DNA from 3 places in the Pantoea alhagi genome. Region 2 is predicted to be linked to each of the others. Evidence: predicted binding sites of a transcription regulator. Region 2 holds the regulator's gene; each other region holds the start of a gene.

Region 1 (7,367 bases), 2.1 Mb from region 2:
TTTTGATTTTTAATGGCATACATTATGGAAGATGCGGTTGTCCCTAAAGTTAACTTTGGCCTTAAATTTTAGCAATTCGGCTACTCTGACTCACATGATATAGATCTCGCTATAGCGGAGCATAAACCTTTTAATGCAGAAAAAAGGTACGTGACTTTCGCTATGTGCCAGATGTTAAAGCGCGATCAGGGTGAAACGAAAGGGCATTTTGTTATTCGGCACTTATGCTTATAAGCACAGGTGATTGGTGGTTGCTGGCTATTACCAGGGCAGCTTTTATTGTAGTCATAGAGATTTCGCCAATAGACTGCCCGAAATATAGAAACATCAAGCATAGTAAAAGGCTGAATATGCCCATTAACTATCAAACCATTCTCAGTTGTTTCCAGCCTGTCGCCGGGAAAGAGGTAAGTCTCCGAACCGTACCATAAAACAAACTTCAGATTATAGGGCGAACTGACAAGCGAAAATACGGTATCTGAATCGGGGCTGACAATAGAGTCAAGTACATACCAAACCATAACTGCTCCATTAAACGGCAACAAAAAAATCCTGCTTTTTGAGTGTTAGAGTCTCGACTCTACTCAAAAGATTATAGTCAGAATTTACTGTTCTTCTTGAGGATCAGTTAATTTATTGCAACTTTTAAGCAGCCCGGATTTAACTTATTGATTATTTTGCGAAATGAAATAAGTGGTTATTGTGCAAAAGTGATGCAGAAGGACGAGTGAGATGCAGGACAAAACGGCAGGAGTTTTTTAGAAAGCCCTCATACCTGTACTTTAAGAGAGTTGATACATAAGTTATTTTAAAGGAATATAGACCTCGTTGATTGCGGGCAGCCCAAAGCCGTTCAGGGTGCCCGTCAACAGCAACGCCGTTACAGCATCATTTTGCTGTTCGGCGCAAAAAGCCATACGGCTGCCGCACCAGGGAAACCTTTCTGGAAACAGCGCTACGCTTTTCTGGAAAAAACTATAAAAAATTAATAGATATTAAGGCCGCCTTTGGGTGGCCTTTTTAATTTCATGCTCCGTCTCAACGTGTTGAACTGCATGACCCCTGTTTTTCTGTTTCGCCGCGCTCATCCGATCTGACGTTACCTGTGGGCAGGGGGCGATAAAAATAAAAACTGTCAGAGACAAGACAGCATCAGAGAAGGGTGCTAAGCTGGTGAATCACTCAATAAATATTAAGGCTTTCTTATTTTAACTATTAAATACCGATGCTCTCGTTGTCAGGGTCATCAATGTCGTATCTCGTTGTTCGACGTATCAATGCGTAACCCCCATGGTGCCATCTGCATCTTTTGTAAATCCCCCATGCTTGTAAGTTACCTGACGTCCCAGGCTGCCTGAATCGTTTCTTTTGTGGTCCTTTCCCTGAAAAGCGGGTTCTCTGCGTTTTACTGATGCCCGGCGACTTGAAGTGTGGGACACCTGCAACCATATTTAATCTTAATCATCAGATCAGGAGGAAATCATGGCCAGCGGTTGGGCTTCTGACGAAGCCGTAAATGAACAGATTGATAGCACCATCAATGATGGCGTAGAACGGGTCCGCCAGGCTCTTGGACAGGGCGAAAGTGAACGTTACTGTCAGGAGTGTGGTGAGGAAATCTCTGAAGCAAGACGAAAGGCGCTTAAAGGCGTACGCTTTTGTCTTGCCTGTCAGAGTGAGATGGATAAAAAACAACAAAACCTCAGCCTTTATAATCGGCGCGGCAGTAAAGACAGCCAGCTACGCTAATCGTATGGAAGGCAAAATACACCGATAAATAATCATTGCGGTTATTGCTTTGTCTTTACAGGGTAAACAACAACCCTTTGCCTCTTTTTCCCTGTCGTACCACCCAGAACCCTTGCCTGACGCCCTTTACCGGCTATGTATCTTATTTTTTAACATCTCTTATTTTCTTGGCGTCAGCAGATAATCGGGATGTTTCCCCGCCAGCAAAAGCAGCAGTTCATATTCACCCTGACTTAGTCCTCCGTTCTTGCTGGCTTCCGCTTCCGACTCTTTCTTTTGCCATACACGCAAACTGTAATCAAAGCGTTCTGCCGCTTCCGCCTGCGTCAGACCTGCTGCCTGACGCGTGGTTTTAATGGTGGCACCGGTCGCGGGGATCATGGACAGTACTTTCAGAGGCATCGCATTCTCCACAACAATTTATAATAAGTTTTTTCCTAAGCATTAACACGGACCCTTCCGGTGTCAAGGCAAGCTAAATTGTTGTAGTTTTATAATTAATTGATATTACAATTGTTGGCTGGTTTTTAAACGTTATCAAATTTAAAATTTCAGTTAATGCTGAAAAAAACAGAGGATTTAGCGAAGCGGTAAAAAAATCTATCATTTGTGAAAGGCGATCTTCACCTTTACGCGCTGCGTTTGAAGTAAATAGCCCCTCTGTTTTTTGTAAAATATTCCCGCTGCGCTTGATCGAAACCACCTGTTACGTTTACTGTAATTATATACAGTGTTTATCAGGGTTATTTGTTATGGATTTCATCAGGCCTGCTGAACTGCGCGCTATTTTGCATTTGCCGCTGTTTATAGAGCGGGTAGCATGTGGTTTTCCTTCTCCGGCGCAGGATTATATTGAACAGCGTCTTGATCTTAACGATCTGTTAGTGCAGCGACCCAGCGCAACCTATTTTGTCAGGGTAAGCGGCGATTCAATGATCGAGGGCGGCATCAGTGATGGCGATATGCTGGTGGTGGATTGTTCGCTAACGCCAGAGCACGGCGATATTGTGGTGGCGGCAGTGGAAGGAGAGTTTACTGTAAAAAAACTTCAGCTGCGGCCGCGCGTGCAACTGGTGCCGATGAATCCGGCTTATCGGCCTATTGTTTTGAACAGCGAAGAGGGGCTGCAAATCTTTGGCGTGGTCACCTTTACCATTAAAGCGGTGAAATAGACCCAGGGCAAACCACTTGTTGCCAGCCACGCAGCCCCTGTGCGTCAGTTTTGTTCAGATACCAGTATCGCGAGCGTATCGGGTTCCAGCGCCCGGAAAATATGCTCCTGGTCCGCCGGATAAGAGATATAGTCACCGACGTTTAGCTCTACCGGCGAGCCGCTCAGCCCCACCAGCGCACGTCCCTGAGCAATAATAATATGCTCAACCGAACCCAGCGAATGCGGGCTGGAAAGGCGCTCAGAGCCAGGCTGCGTCATCAGTAAATAGACGTCCCGGCGTGCGCCTGGCGGACAGGTGGCAAGCAGAATTGCTTTATAATCGGCCAGCTCGGCGGTAACCGTTGGCCCTTCACCCCGACGAATAACCTGCATCTGATTAACTTGCGGCTCCATCAGACGGGCAAAAGGAATATCCAAAGCGACACACAGCGCCCAGAGCGTCTCAAGGCTGGGATTACCGGTGCCTGCCTCAAGCTGAGAAAGCGTAGATTTGGCAATGCCGGCGCGGCGCGCTACTTCTGCCAGCGAGAGACCGGCTCTATGCCGTTCACGCACCAGTCCTTCAGCAATAATCGTAATGGGTTGGGTCACTCTCTTGTCCTGTATCGAACGATCGTTCATCTTGTAAAACGTTCCGGAGGTGTTCATTATAACGAACATTCGTTTGATATGGAAAAGGGATTATGGCTCGACGTCGGTTCTTACTCAAAAATGATGTGTTCAAAGCTATCGCGCTGGTTTGCCTGGCCGATGCGCTGGTCGGGCTTTCCTACGGCTCGTTGGCTATTGCCGAAGGCTTTCCCTTTTGGGTACCGATGACGCTCTCGGTTTTAGTGCTTGCTGGCGCATCGGAGTTTATGTTTATCGGCATTATTGCAGGCGGCGGCAGCCCCTTTACTGCCGCCGCCGCAGGCCTGCTGGTGAACGCCCGTCATCTGCCTTTTGGCATTGCCGTTAAAGATCTGGTAGGACGTAAATACCTTAGCTGGCTGGGTTGTCACATTATGAATGATGAAAGCGTGGTGTTTGGTATTTCTCAGCGCAAGTATGTGGAGCGCCGGGCTGCCTACTGGTTCTGCGGGCTTGGCATCGCCTTCTGCTGGCCGCTCAGTGTCATGCTGGGAACGGTGGTTGGGCAGTGGATCCCGGATACCGACGCTATCGGGCTGGATGCCGTTTTTCCGGCCATCCTGATTGCGCTGATTTTTCCGGCGCTGCGGCATCGGCGAGTGTTAATTCCTGCTGCGACGGGCGCGGTGGTTGCACTGGCGACGTTACCGTGGGTGCCGGTGGGTATGCCGGTACTCTTTTCCCTGTCAGGACTGCTGGCGTGGAGGAACAGAAAATGATGCCAGCAACGATGACAATCGGCGGCATCGCTCTGCTTGCCGCAGGCACCTGGTTAATGCGTTTTGCTGGCTATAAGCTGGGCAGTCGACTGGCGCTATCTGAACGCACCCGGATGTTGTTATCCGATGCGGCTATTGTGCTGCTGCTGGCCGTTGCCGCCACCGCCACGCTGTTTAACGGACAAGCGTTTGCCGGGTATGCGCGTCTGGCTGGCGTACTGGTGGCGCTGTTTCTCGCCTGGCGTAAAGTGCCACTGATTCTGGTGATTATCAGTGCCGGGCTGGTGACCGCCCTGATGCGCTATGTGGGTGTGATGTAAAGCAAGCGTAAACCAGGCACAGGAAATCAGCGGCGCGGAAACAGCGTTATGTTTACGCCGCCGCGCCGGAGATAAACAGGTTAGTTTCTTTTGCTTAAGCTCATGCCGTCATTATTTAAGCTGATGCCAGCGTCATATTCTTTATTCAACCGACGCGCCTGATAAAAAACGGACTGCCAGTAAGGGTTGTCCAGCGAGGAGCGAATCACGCCTTTACTGGTGGAAGCATGCAGGAAATGCCGGTCAGTATCATAAAAGCCGACATGCATTCCGCCATTGATGCGGAAGAAAACTAAATCACCGGGGCGCAATTGCGTTGGCTTAACGTGCGTGCCCATATGAATAAGATCGCGCGTAGTGAGCCGCTCAACCGGTAAGTTAAAGCGATCTTTTAATGTTCTCCAGACAAAGCCTGAGCAATCCACGCCTGATAATTTCGTGCCGCCCCATTCATAAGGCGTGCCGTGCCAGGTATGCATTTGATCGTGCAGGGCCGCAATCACCGGAATCAAATCAGCCTGCTCGCCTTGCGCGCTGGCATCGGCAGAATCCTGTGCTGTTGCTGAGTTTTTCCCCGGAGATGAAGAACAACCGGCAAGAGCAATAAAAGAGACAAGCAATAACGTTTGAGCCAGTTTGCGATTCATTTTAGATTAGCGCGCTCCAGGAAGGGGAAAAGTGCTGAATATTCTGTTTTATAACTGAAAGAAGCGCTACCCAGAAACTTAACTTTTTCTTTTTACGTTAATTTACTGGAAACCGGCCGGAAAGCGCCGGTTTTACAGCTTTTCTGCTGCATTAGCGCTTTGTGTCGCTAAAATTATGTTACACATTCAGCACAAACAAACTGCTCGCTACCGGACAATACGCCTGCGTTTGGCAACGGCGCGTGAGATTAGTAAGGGCTGGCAGTAGGACGCACAATGATTTCACTCACGTCCACCTCATCAGGCTGAGCGATGGCATATGACATTGCGCGGGCAATGCTCTCTGGCTGCAGCGCAATTTGACGAAACGTCTGCATCGCCTGGCGCGCTGTGTCATCGCTGATAATATCGGCCAGCTCCGACTCAACCACGCCCGGCGAGATCACCGTTACCCGAATTTTATCGGTTTCCTGCCGCAGCCCGTCAGAGATGGCGCGAACAGCATATTTGCTGGCGCAATAAACGGCAGCGGTGGGCGAGACGCTGTGAGCGCCAATGGAGGCTACATTGATAATATGGCCGTACGCCTGCGCCTGCATAGCCGGAAGCACCGCTGCAATGCCATACAGCACTCCGCGCACGTTAACATCCAGCGTCAGCTCCCATTCCTCTACTTTCAGCGCTGACAGCGGCGACAGCGGCATCACCCCCGCGTTATTAATCAGCACATCGATGCGGCCATATTTTTCCATGGCCAGATCGGCCAACCGCTGCAGCGCGCTACGCTCCAGCACGTCACACTGCAACGCATCAATGTTTCTCCCTTCGGCGCGCAGTTCGGCGCACAGCGTTTCAAGACGATCGAGACGGCGTGCGCCTACAATCAGCATATGGCCTTCAGCTGCCAGCAGGCGGGCAGTTGCTTCACCGATACCGCTGCTGGAGGAGGTGCGTTTTATGCGTGCAGACCAGCCCATTGAACGTACGCCAGTGCTCTATGAACCCAGCATTATTATTGTTTGTCAGGGACGTAAGCGAGGCTATCTCGCCGATCGCATCTGGCACTATGATGCGCAGCAGTTTCTGGTGCTCTCGGTGCCTTTACCTTTTTCTTCAGAAACAGAAGCGACGCCGGAAGAGCCGATGCTGGCCGTGGCGGTGAAGCTTAACCTGGCGCTGGCGACGGAGCTTCTGCCCGTTAAACGTGCCCATGCTGGCGGAAAAAGCAGGAATGAGCGTGCCGCGTTTTCATATTCATTTCAAGGCGATTACCCACACATCGCCGATACAGTACATTAAATCTGTCAGGCTACATCAGGCCCGGCTGATGATGATACGCAGCAATCTTCCCGCTGCAAAAACTGCGCTGCAGGTAGGCTATGAAAGCGCATCGCAGTTTAACCGCGAATTTCGTCGTTTCTTTGGTCGTAGCCCAGGCGACGAGACTCGTCGGATGAAACAGGCCCTTGCTTTATTACCGCCTGCCGGGCTGGAAAGACAGGCGATTTCCCATTAATAAGCGGGGATCAAGGCTACGCTTCAGTCTCTTGCGCGCGTGGAGCACGGAATACCATCATAATCCCCAGCAGGATGGCAACCATACCGACCATGCCTGACCAGGGCAGCGCATTGCCCAACAGGAAATAATCCAGCACGGCAGTGATCACCGGCACCAGATAAAACAGGCTCGTCACGTTAACAATACTGCCGGCGTTAAGCAGGCGGTACAGCAGCAACTGTGCCACTACCGAAATCAATACGCCCAGAAACAATACAGAGATAAAGAACGCCTGGTTAAAGCTTACCTGGAATGTCCCCAGCGGCAGTAGAAAGAGGCACAGCAACAGCCCGATCCCGTACTGCAGGGGAAGCACGTCAGCGGGTGCCTGGCGCGTTTTCTTTTGCATAATGGCGCCGAATGTCATAAACAGCAGGGCGGCCAGAGCAAAAAGAATGCCGGCTGCGGGCAGATGAGAGGCGGACAGGCTGCGCCAGACCAGCAGCACCAGGCCTGAAAGCGCCACGCACAGGCCAAAAAATCGCAATCCCTGCATCCTGCGTTCCACAATGCACAGCGTGAGAATGGGCTGAATTCCCATAATGGTGGCAATCAGGCCGGGCGTAACGC
Region 2 (7,367 bases):
CAGCCGGTAGATGGTAAGCGAATCCTCGCGCCGCAGCTTCTCCAGCTCGTTAATCTTGGTGGCCTGCTGTGTGTTCAGGCGCAGATAGGCGCGCTGCTCCTGTAGGAGCGCGTCCGGATCGCCGACTCGATGCAGCATGTACGCCAGCAGCCCGCGCTCTGCATCCATATCGGCTTCGTGCTGCCAGGTACTGCCGGAGAGCGGGTATTTCTAAAAAGTTGCCGGGCCTGAAAATCCAGCGTACCGGGTTGTTCAACGACACAATATCCTGGCGCAACATGACGCTTCATGCCTCCATCTTCCGTTGATGTTATGTGGTTTTACCGCGTTAATAATATGTATGCGGAAAAAATATAAAACAATATCCGGGTAATCATGGCTAACCTTGTAGGCATGCTATTGATTTTGCCATGAATATTCTCCTGTGAAAACCAGACCTTAAGCCAGACTTAAAGAGAGGAAAACGATGCGGTGAAAGATGCATTGCCATCTGTTTTCCATGTTGTTTTTCTGCTGCGTTGCGTGTTCTGCGTAAGGCTCTGCGCTACACTATGACACCTGTTTTTTACCGGAGATGCCGAATGTCCGATAACGCGCTTTCCCTGCTGCGCGCCATTGCCTGGCTTCCCACCTCATCGCCTGCGCTGTCCGCACCGCTGCTCGACTGGCTGCTGGAAGAAGATTCGATGACGAAGCGCTTTGAGCGCCACTGCGGGAAAGTTACCGTGGAGCCACAGTTTGAAGGTTTCGTCACTGCTGATGATATCGCTGAAGAGCTGCCGTTCCTGCCGCTGGAGCCGCGCTACTGGCTGCGCGAGATCATCTTATCGGGTGACGGCGTGCCCTGGCTGGCTGGCCGCACGGTGGTGCCGGAATCGACGCTGGAAGGGCCGGAAATGATGCTCAGCCAGCTGGGCACACGTCCGCTGGGCCGCTATCTCTTCTCTTCCTCCACGCTCACGCGTGATTTTATCGATCCCGGTATCTCTGCCGCGCTGTGGGGACGTCGCTCGCGTCTGCGTTTATCGGGCAAACCGCTGTTATTAACCGAACTGTTTTTACCTGCTGCGCCGCTTTATCAAAGCCTGTCTGGAGAACCAAGTGAGTAATATAGAGAAAGGGCTGACGCGCAATAAGCTGCAGGCTTACAGCCGACTGATGCGCATTGATAAACCGATTGGTTCGCTACTGCTGCTGTGGCCGACATTATGGGCGCTGTGGCTGGCGGGCGAAGCCGTGCCGCCGTTGCAGGTGCTGATCGTGTTCGTGCTGGGCGTCTTTTTTATGCGTGCGGCGGGTTGCGTAGTGAATGATTTTGCCGATCGCAAAATTGATGGTCACGTAAAGCGTACGCAAACGAGGCCGCTGGCCAGCGGCATGGTCAGTGAGAAAGAGGCAAAGGTGCTGTTTGTGGCGCTGGCGCTGGTCTCTTTTGCGCTGGTACTGACGATGAACGCCATTACCATCTGGCTGTCGTTTGCCGGGCTGGCGCTGGCCTGGATCTATCCTTTTATGAAGCGTTATACCCATCTGCCGCAGGTGGTATTGGGTGCCGCCTTCGGCTGGGCTATCCCAATGGGCTGGGCGGCAGTCAGCGGTCACGTGCCGCTGAACGGCTGGCTGCTGTTTTTCGCCAACATTTGCTGGACGGTGGCCTACGACACACAGTACGCCATGGTAGACAGGGATGATGATGTAAAAATTGGCGTAAAATCAACGGCTATTCTGTTTGGGCGTTTTGATAAGCTGATCATTGGCCTGTTGCAGCTGGCGACCCTGCTGTTGCTGATAATTGTTGGTCAGCGCATGGCGCTGGACGGCGCTTTTTACTGGTCACTGTTGATGGCCGCCGCGCTGTTTGCACATCAGCAGAAGCTGATTGCTGAACGCCAGCGGGATCGCTGTTTTCAGGCTTTTTTGAATAATAACTATGTGGGTCTGGTGATATTTGTCGGCATTGCGCTGAATATGCCGCCGTTCAGCCAGTGGTAAAGAGCCCGGCCATTAATCAATTAAACAGAAGCGAATAAAAAAGCGGGCGCCACTGGCGCCCGCTCTGTTTTACGCTTTAGACAGCCTTTAGCTGGGTGTAACGGCATTTTCAATCGTCTGACGTACGTCGCTGGTGATCAGCTCCGCCAGCATATGATAAGTGTTCTGCGTCTGCTCCAGCGCGGCGTCGCCGGTATCGCTGATATAGCCTTCGTCACGTAGCGTCAGCACCAGCGTTGAGAACACCGCCTTATCGAAAAACTCCGGCGCGTTGATGCCATGCAGCACCGACAAACGCTGCGCCAGCGTACGGCTCTCTTTCTCCAGCGAACCGCGGTTAATTGCCGGGTTAGCGCTGAGAATAGAGAAGGTGATGGCGTAGCGCTGCAGCGTTTCCCGCATACCTGCAGCCAGCAGCTGCAACGTACGGAAACGCACCGCGTTCAGACGCATCACATCGTTTTCAATGGTGATCAACTGCTGACGAGCCAGTTCGGCAACCAGTTGTTGCAGCAGCTGTGGCAGTTCTTCTTTATCCCAACGCAGGAACAGCTCGCTTTTTAGCAACGGATAAAGCACCGAGACCTGACGCAGCAGCTCGGCGGCGGAGATTTCACGATGCTGCTGCACGATCGCGGCAATCAGCGACGGCATCACCAGCATATGGTGCACATTATTGCGATAGTAGGTCATCAGCACGGCCTGTTCGCGCGGCAGGATAATGATATCGCCAATATTGTCTTTTTCCGTCTCGAACTTATTCATATTCAGCGCATGTTCCAGCAGCGCTTCCGGCGTCATATCCGGCACGGTGGCATCCGGCGAATAGGGAACATGGCGCAACAGATCGAGGTAGCACTCCAGCTGCTCGATAAGCTGTTCACGGGTGAGCGAGCGCTGACGTGAGGCGAGCAGTGCGGTAACGCACAGGTTCATCGCATTGGCGGCGCTGGCGTTGTTAATACGCACCATAATCTGCTGGGCGATATCGTTTACCGCTGGCGTCAGCCACTGTGGACGCTGCGCGACGATGGGATCGATCGAATCGCGCCACTCCGGCACCTGCTTGTTAAGATAATTGACCAGCGGCAGCGGCTCGCCAAAGTTGACATAACCCTGGCCCAGATTACGCAGCTTGCTCAGGCCGCGCAGCATTTGCATAAAGCCTTCTTTCTCTTTAGCCGCGCCGCGCAGTTCCTTGGCGTAAGTGCCCACTTCCATTACGTGCTCATAGCCGATATATACCGGCACCACGGTAATCGGACGGTTACCGCCACGCAGCATCGCCTGAATTGTCATCGCCAGCGTACCGGTTTTCGGATCGAGCAGACGGCCGGTGCGTGAACGTCCGCCTTCGACAAAATATTCAACCGAATAGCCGCGGCTGAACAGCTCGCCCAGATATTCGCGGAACACCGTGGAGTAGAGCTTGTTGCCCTTAAAGGTACGACGAATAAAGAACGCGCCGAGACGACGGAAAATCGGCCCGGCCGGCCAGAAGTTAAGGTTGATGCCGGCAGCAATATGCGGCGGTACCAGCCCCTGATGATAAAGCACATAGGAGAGCAGCAGATAATCCATATGGCTGCGGTGGCAGGGCACATAAACCAGCCCGTGACCATCCAGTGCCAGCTGACGAATACGTTCGCCGCCGCTGACGTTGATGCCCTGGTAGATTTTGCTCCATGTCCAGCCAATCACGCGGTCGGTAAGGCGGATCATCTCATAGGAAAAGTCAGCTGCGATCTCTTCCATCAGCTCGATAGCATTCTGCTGCGCTTTCTCCTGAGAGATTTTTTTGCTGCGCGCTTCATCTTCTACCGCTTTGGCAATGGCCTTCGACTGCAGCAGCTTATTAAACAGATCGTGGCGTACCGGCAGGCGCGGGCCTACGGCAGCCAGACGCTGACGGGCAAAATGAATGCGCGCCACGCGCGCCAGCTTCTGGGCAATGGTTTTATCGGTGCCGTGTTCTGTCGCCATACGACGCAGAGAAACCATCGGTGAGAAACGCACAAAGCTATCGCGCCCCAGCCACAGCACAGCAATAAATTTCTGTACGCCATTCAGCTCGCGCAGGTGAGGGGTTTGTTCGCCCTGCACCTCACGGCCCGGCGCACGGCCAAACATCACCGAAACCGGTACCATCTGCACGTCGAGGTTCGGGTTATTACGGTGCAAATCGAGGTAGTCGTGAAACAGTTTCACTGATTCCTGATTCGGCACAAAATAGGGGAACACGCGTGGGCCGTCATGAATAAAGACGTAACGCGGCAACAGCGCGCCGTCTATCTCCAGCGGATCAAGCGGATCGGGCAGATCGTGCAGGCGACACTGGGTGCGCAGCGCAAGGAGATCGGCCTTTGAATCATAAGGCAGCACATACATAATGGGACGCGACGTATCGATTCCCAGTTCTGATACCGGATCGCCCGGAATTGCCTTACTCTTAACTAAAAATGTTAGTGGTAAATTCAGTAACTTATAATAAAGTTTACGCCAACCTGACATAGACAACATGAAGCCTCTTGTTAGCAAAGCGCCGCAAGCATACCAGAAAGCGCATTGAAGATCTGTGGTGTTGCAATTAGTGCTGCACCCTGACATTGACGTTAAACATTGCAAAGGGTTCCCTGAAGATGGCAAATAACGTAACGGGCCTTACCCGCATCATTAAGGCGGCCGGATATTCCTGGAAAGGCCTGCGGGCAGCATGGCAGCATGAAGCGGCGTTTCGCCAGGAAACGCTGCTGGCGCTGGCGGCGGTGCTCATCGCTTGCTGGCTTGATGTTGATGCCATCACGCGCGTTTTGCTGATTGGCTCTGTGTTTCTCATTATTATCGTCGAAATCCTTAACAGCGCTATCGAAGCGGTGGTGGACCGCATCGGCAGTGAGCTTCATCCGCTGTCCGGACGGGCTAAAGATATGGGGTCAGCGGCGGTACTGCTCAGCATCATAATGGCCCTTTTTGTTTGGGTAACCCTGCTGTGGTCATATATTCGATAGGGTTTCCATAATGGATAAAGAGTTGTTTTTTACACAGCTTTCGGTTTCCATTCCACCAATACCTGTATATACTCACAGCGACTGTATAAACAACCAGGGGGCGGGATGAAAACCTTAACGGCTCGGCAGCAACAGGTTTATGACCTGATTCGCGATCACATTAATCAGACAGGTATGCCGCCAACACGTGCGGAAATCGCCGCCCAGTTAGGCTTTCGCTCCCCTAACGCCGCAGAGGAACATCTGAAAGCGCTGGCGCGTAAAGGCGTGATTGAAATGGTGTCTGGCGCTTCGCGCGGTATCCGTCTGATGGCCGAAGAAGAAAACGGCCTGCCGCTGATTGGCCGCGTTGCCGCCGGTGAACCGCTGCTGGCGCAGGAGCATATCGAAAGCCGCTTCCAGGTTGACCCTAATCTGTTTAAGCCTCACGCAGACTTTCTGCTGCGTGTCAGCGGTATGTCGATGAAAGATATCGGTATTGTGGATGGCGATCTGCTGGCAGTACATAAAACGCAGGATGTCCGTAACGGCCAGGTGGTCGTGGCGCGCATTGATGATGAAGTCACTGTGAAACGTCTGAAGCGTCAGGGCAATACTGTGCAGCTGCTGCCAGAAAACAATGATTTCCAGCCGATTGTGGTCGATCTGCAACAGCAGACGCTGACGATCGAAGGTCTGGCCGTTGGCGTTATTCGTAACGGCGACTGGCTGTAATGACTCAGTGGCGGCCTGCTGGCTGCCACTTACTTCCCCTGTAGTCCTGATTCCGGCGATAACCGCTGTGGCTTGTCGCCATATTTTTTCTGCGGATTGCCATGCACTTCTTTTCTGTGACCGATAAACACCTCTGGCGGCTGGCGCTGCCGATGATCCTCTCAAATATTACCGTCCCCCTGCTGGGTCTGGTGGATACCGCCGTTATTGGTCATCTCGACAGCCCCGTTTATCTTGGCGGCGTTGCCGTAGGCACTACGGCTACCAGCTTTGTTTTTATGTTGCTGCTTTTCTTACGAATGAGTACCACCGGGCTGACCGCACAGGCGTTTGGCGCCAACGATAAGCAGGCACTGGCTCGCGCCCTGATACAACCCTTATTCATTGCCATTATCGCCGGGATAATGTTTATCCTGCTGCGTGGGCCGCTAAGCGCTCTGGCGGCGCAGTTGGTTGGCGGCAGTCCGGCGGTGCTGGAACAGGCTCAGCGCTTTATTCATATTCGCTGGCTCAGCGCGCCTGCAACGCTGGCAAACCTGGTAATACTTGGCTGGCTGCTTGGCGTCCAGTATGCGCGCGCGCCTGTTATTCTGCTGATTGTCGGCAATTTGGTTAATATTTTGCTGGATTTGTGGTTTGTTATCGGCCTTGGCTGGGGCGTGACTGGAGCGGCGGCGGCTACCGCAATTGCAGAAGCGATAACGCTGTTGGTGGGGCTGGGTCTGGTATGGCATGTGCTGCGCCTGCGTCAGATCACCTTTGCGCACCTGAAAAATGGACTGAAAGGCGATGCGCGCCGGTTACTGCGGCTGAACCGCGACATTATGCTGCGTTCGCTATTGCTGCAGCTGTGTTTTGCCTCGGTGACGATTCTGGGTGCGCGCATGGGCAGCGAGGTCGTGGCGGTCAACGCGGTATTGCTGATGTTCCTCTCCTTTACCGCTTATGCGCTGGATGGCTTTGCCTATGCGGTTGAGGCGGTTTCAGGCGAGGCTTTTGGCGCACGCAACAGCGCTAAGCTACGTCAGGTATGGATTGCAGCCTGTCGTCAGGCGGGGCTGGTAGCGCTGTTATTTGCCGTGGGATATGCCCTTTGGGGCAGGGAGATTGTTTCGCTGCTTACCTCTCTGCCCCAGCTGCAAGTGCTGGCGGATCGCTATTTACCGTGGCAAATGCTGTTACCCGTTGTGGGCGTCTGGTGCTATCTGCTGGATGGCATGTTTATTGGCGCAACGCGTGGACGAGAAATGCGCAACAGCATGGCGCTGGCGGCGTTGGGGTTTGGCCTGACGCTGTTAACTGTTCCGCAACTGGGCAATCATGGTCTCTGGCTGGCTGTCACCGTTTTTTTACTGCTACGTGGGTTAACGCTGGGGTGGGTATGGCATCGTTACCAGCGACGGGGCGACTGGTTCACCCTTTGAAACATTTCTTACGGTTACGCTTATTAACTGAATTCGCTGGCTTTTCAGCATAATTGACGGCTCCTGGGACGTTTTTAAAGCGCATGCCCCGCTGTTTAACAGCAAAATCATGTGGTTCTACTACTATTAAAAGTGTCAAACACAGGGAATCAGCGTTTTTACCGAAGATAATTCCGCTGATAGCCAAAAGCTGTTAACACCCAAGGTAGAGGACAAAACGATGAACAGA
Region 3 (7,367 bases), 1.3 Mb from region 2:
GTAACGCTGGCTCAGGATAAAACCAGCCTGGCGGATATTCGTGATGCGATTAACCAACAGCAGGGCAGCGTTACCGCCAGCATCATTAAATCTGACGATAACACCTATTACCTGTCGCTGACCTCGCGCGATACCGGCACCGCTAATGAAATGACGGTGACCACCGATGACAGCTCGCTGGCGCAGTACATTAGCTACGATAAATCGTCGAGCACTAACGCAATGAGTGAAAAAGTTGCCGCCGCAGACGCCCAATTAACGCTTAACGGCGTGGCGATTACGCGCAGCAGCAATACCATCACCGATGCGCCGGAAGGGGTCACCCTGACGCTGACGAAAACCAACGTCGGCAACCCGGAAACCCTGACGGTAGAAAAAGATAATCAGCCGATGGTTGATGCAGTACAGGCCTACGTTGACGCCTATAACTCGCTGCAGACCACCATCGCTAACCAGACGATATATACCGCAGTGGATCAGGGCAGCGGCAGTCAGAATACCGGTAACGGCGATCTGTTGGGTGACGGCACGCTACGTAATATTCAAACGCGCCTGCGCTCAACGCTGTCCACCGCTTCGCAGACCGGCGGTGATATTTCGCTGCTGTCGCAAATTGGCGTGACGCAAGATCTTAACGGCAAGCTGACGGTAGACAGCGATAAGCTGAACAAAGCGTTGAATGAAAAATCAACCAGCGTGGTGAATTTTCTGTCAGGCGACGGTAAAACTACCGGCTTCGCCACCCAGGCCAGCAATCTGCTGAAGTCCATATTGGCTTCTGACGGTTCAATTCAGCGTGCGGAAGACGGTATCAATACTTCGCTGAAGCGCCTGTCCGATCAGTACGATCAGGTCACCGCCCAGATTGAGGCGACCATGGCGCGCTATAAAACGCAATTTACCAGCTTAAGTACTTTAGTTTCATCGATGACGCAGACCGGGAACTACCTGACCCAACAGTTCAACGCGATGAATGGCTAATCAGAGGAATAACATGTACGCAAAATCGGGAATCCAGGCCTACGCCCAGGTTGGCGTTGAAAGTGCCGTGATGAGCGCCACGCCGCATCAGCTGGTGGTCCTGCTATTTGATGGCGCGCTAAGCGCGATGAAAAAAGCGGTCATTTTGATGGAACAGGGCGACATTCCCGGCAAAGGTCAGGCGCTCTCTAAAGCGATCAACATTATCACTGGCGGCCTGCGCGCCGGCCTGAACCATGAAGCTGGCGGCGAAATTGCAGCGAACCTTGATGGGTTGTATGACTATATGACTCGCAGGTTGCTGCATGCCAACCTGCATAATGACGCTGAGGCGATTGCCGAAGTGGAAAGACTGTTGACCAATATTGCCGATGCCTGGAAAGAGATCGGGCCGAACGCGCACGTGACTCAGGAAGCCTGATAATGTCGGCTAACCTCGATTTGCTGCGCCGCTATCAGCAGCTGCTGATGCTTAGTAATACCATGTTGGCGCTGGCGAAGCAGAGCCAATGGGATGAGCTGATCGGCCATGAGATGGGCTATGTGCAGGCGGTAGAAAGCGTGACGCTTTCCATGGCCGGCACTTCCCTGCCCGCCGCGCTGCAAACGCAAATCCGCCCGCTGCTGAAGCAATTGTTGGATAATGAAAACCTGATTAAAAGTCTGCTTGTCAGCCGCATGGATGAGCTGCGCACGATGGTTAATCAGGGTAATCAGCAGAAAAACGTTACCTCCGCCTATGGCCGTTTTTCTGGTAATGTCCTGCACCCTTCCGATCTGTAAATCGGGGCGCCGGATAAAGGCATGGATAACCGAAATGCAGAAGATGACGCCCGCGCGTCATCTTCTGTTGGCTACGGCTGGCCTGCGGCGGGTTGCGTCGCGAAAACGGCGCGCATATTGTGCGGCTCGATATTCTGAATAACCGCGGCATCCGGCTGTAACGCCACCTGCTCCAGCGCCTGCTGGCATTCAATCGTCGGCTGCTCTACTTTTTTCAGCGTCAGCTTGTCGTAATGCAGTTCATTGCCTTCCAGTGCCAGCGGCATTACGCGCAGCTGCTTATTCACGTTAACGTATTCTCCGTTTAGCAGCGTCAGCTTACCAGGCTTGGCTATCACGCGCTGCCACTGGCGGCAGTCCAGCGTATCGCCTTCGGCAGTAATGATCAGGCTACCCATCGCCCGATCGCTAATCAGCCCGCGCTGCGGCCCGGTAGTTTGCCAGTAACCCTGCAGATTGGCCGGAGCCGGTGTTTTTACCGCCTGCTGATATTGATCAATCTGCGCACAGCCCGTCAGCGCCAGCGCGCCCAACAGCATCCACTTTTTCATTCTGGCTCCCTAACCTTCATTTGATGGCGGCTACGTTATAATTTTTCACCCCGCCAGCGCAAGAAACTTGCGCATCAGTCGGGTTAATGCAGGTGATTAAGAACATTTTTCCCCACCCCGCCCGGGCAGTGGGTAACTTTGCGGCGGTTAGATGGCGATCGCCTGACAGCTGCGTCGCCTCAGGTTACACTTAACGCCATCATTATTTACAGGTTACGCCCATGAAAACGCCTCAAGAGTATTATGCTATCGCCCGTTCAATGTTTTTGTCAGCCCATCCTGACTTTCAGGCTGCCCTTGATGGCCTGACGCAGCAAGAAGCAGACGGGTTTAATATGTCGCTGGCACAGTATCGCAGTATGCAGGCGGATCGGTTTTATGCCGCGTTTTTGCGGGCTAAAAATCAGGATGCCATTCTGTTTTCTATTCAGCTGGCGGAACCTGATAAAGAAGTAGCGATTCAGGCAATTGAAACCTATCTGCAAGAGCACGCGGCAGCGCTGGGAATGACGTGGGAAGAGTTTTGCCAGAAAAATGATTTATAACGGCTAAATAAGTGACAGTAAAATGCGTCAATAACAATGCCGCACCGTCATCATACTGCCTCTGAAGGTGTCGCTGGATCAGCACCTTCAGAGGTTGTTGTTAACTTCGCTCTACCACGTCTTCATCGATATAGCGCGTTACCGCCAGCAAACGGTTAATGTGCGTTAAGAGCAAATCAATATCAGACTGGATCACGTCGGGTGATGCCCGCGAAGCGGCCAGTATAGCGTTGCTAATGTTCTTTTCGATGCTGTCAGACCCTTCTTTCCCGGCAGTTAACAACAGCGCGGCAACCAGCAATGATTGTGCCTCCACCTGCGCTGTAAGTTCTTTGGCTTCCACATCCATTTTTGCCAGTTTCATCAAAATATCGATGACAAGGTGTTTCATGGTGATCCCCTTTTAGTTTTGCGATCGAAACTACCACGCAAATGGTGCAAGTTGTATAAGACAATACGTAAAGCAACCGGAATAATTATTTCTGATGTGCACGTTAAAAAATGCATTTGATACTGTTTGCATATCCAGTATGATAACGGATGCTTCGAGCGGTGCCGAATCAAGAGGATTGCTACCCATGTTTGTTGAACTGATTTATGACAAGCGCAACGTTGCCGGGCTGCCTGGCGCGCATGAACTTATTCTGGAAGAGCTGCAAAAAAGAATTCATCGCACTTTCCCGGATGCAGAGGTAAAAGCTAAGGCTATGCAGCGTAACGCCATTGAAAGCGACGCCAGCAAAAGCGATAAATCAATCATTATCCGCATCGTTGAAGAGATGTTTGATGAAGCGGATATGTGGCTGGTAGCGGAATAACCCGTCTGTCAGATAAAGAAACCGCCCTTTGGGGCGGTTTTTTTGGCTAGATTACCGTACTGGGATCCTGGCCTTCATCGTCATCATCTTCCAGCGGATCGGCATCGTCATCGTCGTCAGCGATTTCGTCCGGCGTTTGCGGTACGGGCTCATCATCTTCTAACGGATCATTTACATCAGGACGCTCTGACATTTTAACCTCCAGTAACCCGACAGGGGCTTAATAAGTGTAGGTGGTGGCCACAGATAACCGGGCAAGAAATTTATCTCTTGTCGATGCGGTCACAGTTAATGCGCCTGACCTGCCGTTTGTCCCGAACGGCTTTACACCGGACTTGTGTTGACCGCCTGTTATGCGCTTTAGTGTGGTCCGGCTGATAACACTTTGCAGGCAGAGCGGATTTTCAGGCATAAAAAAAGCCCACCGAAGTGAGCTTTTTATTCAAAATACGCGCTGATAAATCAGCCGCTTTTGAAAGATTGCCCCGGTCAGCAGACCGAAGCTTTTGCCTTTATCATGGCCTTTGCTGCTCAGGTTAAAACCTTCATCGCTATCGCAAGGCTTGATGCAGGCTAAAACGCCTTACAGCGCAACAACGTTAGTTGCTGACGGACCTTTAGCACCGTTCTCGATAGAGAACTCTACTTTCTGGCCTTCATCAAGGGTTTTGAAATCGTTGCTCTGGATTGCAGAGAAGTGTACGAATACATCTTTGCTGCCATCTTCCGGAGAAATGAAGCCGAAACCTTTCTCAGCGTTAAACCATTTTACTAAACCAGTCATTTTGTTAGACATAGTAACTTCCTTCTTAATTGGTGAGCCAGCTAGCGTGGCATACAAGGTCTGTATTGCAGAGAATACTTACTGGGCACTTAGAAGAGGCTCAAGAAGAAGGGTATCTAAGATAACGCTTTAAATGAGGACTGCTTTACTAAAACTGCTTTCATAAGGTCTGACTTCCAAACCGATGCGTCATTTACTCATGGAACCTAATTGAGCGCAAGCGTTATTTTGAATTGTTTTACTGTGCGGTATGAAATAATAAGCGCAGCGCTTGTGCGTACTGACCTCATCGATATGTAAAGAAACGTATAGGGAAAAATAATGCTGCTGCGCTTTGTTTTATTAATATTCTCTGCTACGCCGCACAAATAGTAACCTGAATGGCAGCGGGCGTGTTATTCCCGCTTCGCTTTAATACTAAACCAGGCAGAAGCTGCCGCAAGGATTAAAAACATCACCCCGAAAGCCATGCCGCCGGCCATAAAACGCAGAATAGCACCAGCTAAAAACGCAATCGCTAAAATGGCAAAAAGTAGACGTTTGTTCATTTTTCGCTCCCCTCATCTCTTTCTTTTAAAGATTAGCAGAGCCCCGGCGGCCTAAGATAAAAACTACGCGAAAACCTGCTGAAAACAGTAACGATCCCTATTCAGCAATTGCCTGACACTCCGTACTGGTATCCTTCATCAGGTCGCTAAAAATACCGCTTCGGCCTTTGCTCCACCACTGCCAGATATTACCGTTATATTTCGCCCCACTGCCTGATATCACGTTAGCCATCACTATTTCAGGGCCGCTCCCCTTCTTTATTACTGCAAGTGCGTTGGGCTGGTTATTATAATAAGTGATCTCAAGCCGTTGACCATCATCACATCGGTAAATCGCCTGCGTCGTGTCGGTAACGCCCTTTCCCGGGAATGAATACGGTGTGCTGCATCCGCAGAGCAACATAGCGATCACGGCCAGACCTGCTTGATTTTTATGCATAACTCCTCCTTAAAATCAGCGCACCCGGAGGCGGATTTGGTACTTCCTGAAAGCCCCGCACTCATTCCGCCATCCTGTTTAACACTCATTATTAGCGTTAATTTCCCCGCCTTTCAGCAAATAATAGTGACACAAAATTGGGACATCGCAGAGCTGATACCGCCTGGCTCTGCGAGCAAATGCATAACGGGGATGACTCAACGATGGATTTTAAGCCCTGTACGTTATTAAGGCTACATCTTCACCCGTCCAGATTTCAACGCTTCATCCGCATAGCTGTGTATCGTTGCGATAGCAATAGCCAGGCGTTTCGCCTTCGCTGGCGACTGGCTAATCTGTTCTATTTTTCGCGCCTGTGCGGCAATGGTTTTCTTTAGCTTTTCATTTTCCAGTAATAGCGTGCTGTCATCATGACTGTGCAGCTGTTCGCAATAAAGCATTAAAGAGGAAAAATCATTAGCATTAAGCGTTACCGTTTCAGGCGTTCTTTTTTCAATCCAGCTAAGTAATGACCTGATACGCTCTGGCGACCAATCTGAAACCATTCTACTCATAAATAACCTTGTTATTATGCTGTGCAAATAAAAATTAACAATAAGAACAAACTGCCATGCTTATTAAAGAGCGCTATTATTAGCCATTGCCTGATGTTGATAAAATGATCGAAATCAAGAATAAAAACGCAGTTTTATCCCTAATTCACTTATTCAATATAATAGTGCTTAAAATCAGATTTTCCCTGGTATCACAGATAACGGAAAATGATGAAATTTCAGGCAGCTTATTATTTCCATTGAGTAGCTTACCTTATCAAAAAAAACCCACCCAATTATTATTCAGTGTTCGTAATTTGCTTATTAATGTAATAAAAAATAGCGCTCACGATATAAGATTGCTAATTATTCTTACTTATTTTATTTAATTATTGCTATCGGTTATAAAACCCTTTGATTGTTCATCCCATATCCAAAACGCGCGCATCCAGTGACTTGCGGCAACAAAAAGCCGCCCGCAGGCGGCCTGATAAACATAACAGCATGCTAAGATACGTTACCCACAATGTGGCCATCTATCTCTTCGATTTTTAGCCGTAGCAGGGCATTGTGCATTTCATCAAATTCGCCGTTACCTGATTTAACTCTCAGATCTTTCATATGGATAAAGTTTGCCGGGATAGATTCGCTTTCAGAAACAGGGGCGTAAACATCATCCGCGACCCGCGCAAAGTGTTCCGCCAGGTTTTCACCGATATCTCCCACCTGCGCTAAGTTTTCAGCCAGCGTTGAGTAGTACTCTTTACCAGATATCATTAAGCCGCTGATCACCGTGCCTTTCAGGAACAGGGTAATTCCAAAAGATCCGCCGACCGCATTCACTATATTGGTGAGATAAACCAAATCCATATCGCGCATTTTGCTTGCCACGACGTTTTTAACTTCTCTATCTTCAGACATCACATCCCCCTTGCCATAATGAAGGTGATACAGCTGATAAGAATATCTTTAGCGTAGTAGAAACCTGATGATGTGCCCGCTCTTGTTGGGTATCCTCGCTGCCCGCCAAAAACATAACGCATTTTTATTTACCGGCTATGCAGTACGCGCTTTCGCTGCTATCAATGTTTTAACTGGTATCAGCTTCCCTTGATATGACGCAATTTTTACCTTATATGTTGTGGTAGGATACTTCCCGCCTGGGTCGTTAGCTCAGCTGGTAGAGCAGTTGACTCTTAATCAATTGGTCGCAGGTTCGAACCCTGCACGACCCACCAGGCGGCCATCGTATAATGGCATTACCTCAGCTTCCCAAGCTGATGACGCGGGTTCGATTCCCGCTGGCCGCTCCACGCTTCCCTCTTTTTTACATGTGACATGCCGCAGTCGACAGATTTTGGGGAATACTTCAGGGCGGTATCGAA

What was found. Region 2 encodes LexA, which represses DNA repair genes until DNA is damaged. Its sites were predicted from a motif close to TNCTGTATGTACATACAGNA; they were not measured.
Region 1: a site for LexA is predicted at 2,463-2,482, ahead of umuD (translesion error-prone DNA polymerase V autoproteolytic subunit). Genes of this name have one in related genera too.
Region 3: a site for LexA is predicted at 3,372-3,391, ahead of B1H58_RS15565 (DinI-like family protein). Genes of this name have one in related genera too.

What each region holds. Positions count from the first base shown of each region.
Region 1 is NZ_CP019706.1:4,024,955-4,032,321, reverse strand. It holds gene B1H58_RS21380 (hypothetical protein) at 186-521, opposite strand; gene ymcF (cold shock small protein YmcF) at 1,206-1,358, shown strand; gene B1H58_RS19080 (DksA/TraR family C4-type zinc finger protein) at 1,483-1,749, shown strand; gene B1H58_RS19075 (helix-turn-helix domain-containing protein) at 1,909-2,151, opposite strand; gene umuD (translesion error-prone DNA polymerase V autoproteolytic subunit) at 2,502-2,921, shown strand; gene B1H58_RS19065 (helix-turn-helix domain-containing protein) at 2,966-3,514, opposite strand; gene B1H58_RS19060 (AzlC family ABC transporter permease) at 3,607-4,272, shown strand; gene B1H58_RS19055 (AzlD domain-containing protein) at 4,272-4,592, shown strand; gene B1H58_RS19050 (C40 family peptidase) at 4,673-5,239, opposite strand; gene B1H58_RS19045 (SDR family oxidoreductase) at 5,488-6,216, opposite strand; partial or broken gene B1H58_RS19040 (AraC family transcriptional regulator) at 6,122-6,755, shown strand; gene B1H58_RS19035 (DMT family transporter) at 6,772-7,367, opposite strand, start outside.
Region 2 is NZ_CP019706.1:1,955,869-1,963,235, forward strand. It holds gene B1H58_RS20600 (hypothetical protein) at 1-168, opposite strand, end outside; gene ubiC (chorismate lyase) at 582-1,109, shown strand; gene ubiA (4-hydroxybenzoate octaprenyltransferase) at 1,111-1,992, shown strand; gene plsB (glycerol-3-phosphate 1-O-acyltransferase PlsB) at 2,080-4,503, opposite strand; gene B1H58_RS09200 (diacylglycerol kinase) at 4,632-5,000, shown strand; gene lexA (transcriptional repressor LexA) at 5,106-5,714, shown strand; gene dinF (MATE family efflux transporter DinF) at 5,816-7,138, shown strand; gene B1H58_RS09215 (CsbD family protein) at 7,359-7,367, shown strand, end outside.
Region 3 is NZ_CP019706.1:3,288,926-3,296,292, reverse strand. It holds gene fliD (flagellar filament capping protein FliD) at 1-981, shown strand, start outside; gene fliS (flagellar export chaperone FliS) at 995-1,402, shown strand; gene fliT (flagella biosynthesis regulatory protein FliT) at 1,405-1,764, shown strand; gene yedD (lipoprotein YedD) at 1,836-2,315, opposite strand; gene B1H58_RS15575 (DUF6388 family protein) at 2,537-2,860, shown strand; gene iraP (anti-adapter protein IraP) at 2,961-3,251, opposite strand; gene B1H58_RS15565 (DinI-like family protein) at 3,439-3,678, shown strand; gene B1H58_RS20840 (hypothetical protein) at 3,725-3,871, opposite strand; gene cspE (transcription antiterminator/RNA stability regulator CspE) at 4,262-4,474, opposite strand; gene B1H58_RS20695 (hypothetical protein) at 4,858-5,010, opposite strand; gene B1H58_RS15555 (MliC family protein) at 5,108-5,449, opposite strand; gene B1H58_RS15550 (hypothetical protein) at 5,683-6,003, opposite strand; gene B1H58_RS15545 (hypothetical protein) at 6,490-6,903, opposite strand; tRNA gene B1H58_RS15540 (tRNA-Lys) at 7,145-7,220, shown strand; tRNA gene B1H58_RS15535 (tRNA-Gly) at 7,222-7,295, shown strand.